2 regions of the Rahnella sp. PAMC25617 genome follow, and region 1 is predicted to be linked to the other one. Evidence: predicted binding sites of a transcription regulator. Region 1 holds the regulator's gene; the other holds the start of a gene.
What was found. Region 1 encodes LexA, which represses DNA repair genes until DNA is damaged. Its sites were predicted from a motif close to TNCTGTATGTACATACAGNA; they were not measured.
Positions count from the first base shown of each region.

Region 2: a site for LexA is predicted at 1,010-1,029, ahead of ACM615_RS15600 (DNA translocase FtsK 4TM domain-containing protein). Genes of this name have one in related genera too.

Region 1 covers NZ_JBOCUM010000013.1:209,313-211,780, forward strand. Annotated here, with positions in the region: gene dinF (MATE family efflux transporter DinF) at 1-455, opposite strand, end outside; gene lexA (transcriptional repressor LexA) at 754-1,362, opposite strand; gene ACM615_RS17180 (diacylglycerol kinase) at 1,482-1,850, opposite strand; gene plsB (glycerol-3-phosphate 1-O-acyltransferase PlsB) at 1,981-2,468, shown strand, end outside.
Region 2 covers NZ_JBOCUM010000012.1:126,493-128,960, forward strand. Annotated here, with positions in the region: gene lrp (leucine-responsive transcriptional regulator Lrp) at 479-973, shown strand; gene ACM615_RS15600 (DNA translocase FtsK 4TM domain-containing protein) at 1,094-2,468, shown strand, end outside.

The sequences.
Region 1 (2,468 bases):
GCAGGCGCACTATACCAGCGGATTTCGATAAACAGCCTCGCCTGTTCCAGCACCGACTGACTGCCACCCACGACATGAAACGCCAGCTCCATCAGCGGATGGCGAAATAACAGAATGACGACACCGGCCAGCACCGCCAGCAAAAAGGGCTGCACAAAAGCACGTGCCAGCAACTGATTGTCTTTTGCGCCCAGCGCCTGTGCGGTCATGCCGGTGGTGCTCATGCGCAGAAACAGCAGCATCATGAAGAGGAAAGTCGTGACCATCGAACCAACCGCCACACCACCGAGATAATCGGCACTGTCGAGATGACCGATCACTGCGGTATCGACCAGACCAAGAAGAGGCACCGTGATATTGGAAAAAATCATCGGTAACGCCAGGGTCCAGAGTGCTTTATCCGCGGGGCTTAGAAAGGTATTTTTGAATGATTGTCGCAGGGAATGATGTTGCATAGAGAATCTCATGCCGGAGGTTCAGGTTATGCCTAAAATGACATCGCCCCGAAAGGGGCGATGATGAGAGAAACGCATTTCTCTTTGAATTTACATGGATGCCAGAGGCGGCCGCCATCCATATTCAATTAGTTGTAGTCTTCTCTATCTGACACAGCAATTTCTGACTCAGCAATTTCTGACCGAGTAATTCGAGTTGCAGGAAGGCAGCAAGTAAGAGAGTCCCGATGAGCTGACATGAGTCAGTGATTCGGGTAAACGCACGCAGCCAACGCGTCTGCAGCTCGAAGTACGAAGGTCAGATCCAGTTGCCGTTACGGATGACGCCTACGGCTAGCCCTTCAATGCTGAAATTCTGTTCGCGTAAATCCACCACGATCGGCTGGAATTCGCTGTTCTCAGGCAATAACTGCACCACGCTGCCCTGCTTTTTCAGGCGTTTCACGGTGACTTCATCATCGATACGCGCCACGACAACCTGGCCGTTACGCACGTCCTGCGTTTTATGTACGGCCAGCAAATCGCCGTCGAGGATACCGATATCACGCATCGACATCCCGCTGACGCGCAGCAGGAAATCGGCGCTCGGCTTGAACATCGCCGGATCAACCTGATAATGCCCTTCGATATGTTGCTGTGCCAGCAGCGGCTCACCGGCGGCAACGCGGCCGATCAGCGGTAAACCTTCTTCTTCTTCCATCAGCAGACGGATACCACGAGATGCACCGGAGACAATCTCGATAACGCCTTTACGTGCCAGCGCTTTCAGGTGTTCTTCCGCCGCATTGGGAGAACGGAAACCCAGACGCGATGCAATCTCTGCGCGAGTCGGTGGCATACCGGTGGTGGAGATATGATCGCGAATAAGGTCGTAGACCTCTTGTTGTCTGGTCGTTAAAGCTTTCATTCCGCCCCCTGGTTGTTTATACAGTCTTGCTGTGAGTATATACAGCTAAACGGTCAATGAAAACCTAAGATTGAATAAAAACAGGGCATAACGGTGATTCCTGGAATACAGATTCCAGATCAGAACCATCGCGGCCAAAAGATACTGACCCAGACAAAAATCGCCAATATGATGGTCAGAAGTACGGCAGCAGAACCGATATCTTTTGCCCGCCCTGAGAGCACGTGAAACTCAGGGCCGATACGGTCAATCGCGCATTCCACCGCACTGTTGAGCAACTCGGTGACGCAGACCAGCATCACGGAGCTTACAAGCAAAATGCGTTCAACCGTGCTGACATCGAGCCAGAAAGATAACAAAATTAACGGGATAGCCACGCTGGCTTCCTGGCGAAAAGCCGCTTCGTTCTGCCATGCGGCTTTCAATCCTTTCCAGGAATATCCGGCCGCTTTATAAATTCGGGTAAATCCAGTGACTTGGTTCGCCATTTCGGGTACTGATCCTTGAAGGGTTGTCCTTAAAAGTGTGCCGTATTTTAGCTTTTATATGACCACAGATCTCCACGGATCTTTCTGGTATCCTTGCGGCGAAATGGCTAACAAGAGGCTTCACGTTTTTATGTCAGGTTGGCGTAGACTTTATTACACATTATTGAATTTACCACTCTCATTGCTGGTAAAGAGCAAGGTCATACCTTCAGATCCGGTTACCGAGTTGCATTTGGACCCGACGCGCCCGATTTTGTACGTATTGCCTTACAACTCCAAAGCAGACTTGCTGACGTTGCGTGCGCAATGTCTGGCAGAGAATCTGCCCGATCCCCTTATTCCGCTGGAAATCGACGGAACGCTGCTGCCAAGCCATGTTTTCATTGCTGAAGGCCCGCGCGTGTTCTCGTATTACACGCCGAAGCAGGAATCCGTAAAGCTGTTCCACGACTATCTGGATTTGCACCGCAACAATCCGGATTTAGACATTCAGATGCTGCCGGTTTCCGTGATGTTTGGCCGTGCGCCGGGCCGTGAAGGTCAGGATGATACGCCGCATCTGCGCGTACTGAATGGCATCCAGAAATTCTTTGCCGTCTTGTGGCTCGGACGTGACAG
Region 2 (2,468 bases), on a different contig from region 1:
GGTTGTGGGGATTTGGCTGAATTATTTCGCGCATTGAGTTGTTATTGTTCAAAGAGAAAAGACAGCTAAAAAGGGGGGATCAGCTTTTCAGGTTGGCACGTTCTTCTGATTTTGCTTCTTTTACTTTGACAATCCGCTGTGCATTTGCGAAAACATCAGGGGAAGAAGAAATTAACTGCCTGTCTGTGACTTGAATTTATGCAATTGGCTGCTACCGGACCCGTTCTGGTCTTGCTTTTTTGCGTTTTTGTTGCAGCAGGGTTTAGTGAATCAGGTTGGCTGTATGCAATCTATTAATTTCGCAGGGTTATTTCTTTTGAGTATCCGTTTTACGGTCGTGTTCCTTTTGACAGGGGATCAACGCGGCTTTTGGATGCGTAAACCTTAATAATCGGGTCTTCGCTTGGGACAACCCTTAGACATTGAAGTTGGCTGGGGTATGGCAGGTGCAGGGAAGGACAGCAGAGAGACAATAATAATGGTAGACAACAAAAAACGTCCGGGAAAAGATCTCGACCGTATTGACCGTAACATCCTCAACGAATTGCAAAAGGATGGCCGGATTTCAAACGTCGAGCTTTCCAAACGTGTGGGATTATCTCCAACTCCATGTCTGGAGCGCGTTCGTCGTCTGGAACGTCAGGGCTTCATCAATGGTTATACCGCATTGCTAAACCCGCATTATCTGGATGCCTCGTTGCTGGTGTTTGTTGAGATTACCCTCAACCGTGGCGCGCCGGATGTGTTTGAGCAATTTAATGCGGCAGTACAAAAACTCGAAGATATTCAGGAGTGTCACTTGGTTTCAGGGGACTTCGACTATTTGTTGAAAACCCGCGTACCTGACATGTCCGCCTACCGTAAACTGTTAGGTGAGACATTACTTCGTCTTCCAGGTGTTAACGACACCCGAACCTATGTGGTCATGGAAGAAGTAAAACAGACAAATCGCCTGGTCATCAAAACCCGGTAATTGTTCAGGTGCAAAACCTTGTAATTTTAGCTACACTCCTGTGTATCTATACAGCTATGGCGCCGGGGACTCTCGGCGCTGTTGCTTTTTCTCAGTTCACAGGAACCTGGAGAGCCTTTCTTGAGCCAGGAATATACAGAAGATAAAGAAGTTACCCTTAAAAAGCTGAGCAATGGTCGCCGTCTTCTGGAGGCTTTGCTGGTGGTGGTAGCGATTTTTGCTGCTTATTTAATGGCAGCATTGGTGAGTTTTAACCCCTCTGATCCAAGCTGGTCTCAGACCGCATGGCATGGGCCAATTCACAACTGGGGCGGTGGTGTGGGAGCCTGGATGGCTGACACGCTGTTCTTCATCTTTGGCGTATTTGGTTACGCTATTCCACCTATTATTCTGTGCCTCTGCTGGGCGGCGTTTCGTCAGCGGGATAAACAGGATTTCGTCGATTATTTTGCCCTTTCGCTGCGCCTTATCGGGACGCTGGCGCTTATTGTCACGTCTTGTGGTCTGGCATCAGTCAATATCGATGACCTTTACTACTTCGCTTCCGGTGGTGTCATCGGCAGTTTGTTGAGTACAGCGATGACGCCGTATTTCAACAATGTTGGCGCGACGCTGGTGTTGTTATGTGTGTGGGCAGCCGGACTGACACTGTTTACCGGCTGGTCATGGCTGACCATTGCCGAGAAAATTGGCGGTGCCGTGCTCGGTGTCACCAATATCGTGACCAACCGTTCCCGTCGTGACGATGATTATGACTACGACGAGCACGACGATCCGTTACTCGAAGACGACGAAGCCAAACCGGTAGCTAAAGTTGCTGTTGCAGGTGCAGCGGCGATCCCTGCGGCTGCCGCAGCGACTGCTGAAACCGATGACGATGACGTGCTGTTCTCTGCGCCTTCAGTTAATGAGCATCCAGCAGCACCGGCACCAGCACCGGCACCGGCACCAGCACCAGCACCAGCAGCTTCTGCTCCTGTTTCTTCTGCTGTTCCTGAAACAGCCGCGGCAGTCGCTGAACCGGCTTCGGTCGTGACACCAGCGCCAGCAGCTGATCCTTATGCTGCAGAACCGCCGGTGGCTGAGATTTCACCCTATCCGTCTACGCCGGTTTCAACGGCGCCGCCGCTCTATAATTTCGAAATCCCGGAAGAAACGCCGGTGCCGCGCCATCCGCAGCCGGTACAGCAATCACCTTCTCCTGCGCCGGTTGAGCGCAATCAGGAAGATGGCCCGAGTCTCGGGAACTGGCAAACAGCCGTTGAACCCAGCCGTTCACCGTTTGATTTCAGTTCGCCGGTACCCGATGCCGCGCAGGCCGCCAGCGTCGCTGCTACGGCTGCACTTGCTACGGGGCTGGCTCAGGCAGGACAGTCTGCGGCATCTTCTGCAACTAATACCTTTATGCCTGCTTTCAGCGCTGTAAGTGATGAAAATCCGCAGGTGAAAAAAGGGTTTGGCCCAGAATTGCCGCGTCCAAATCCGGTGCGTATTC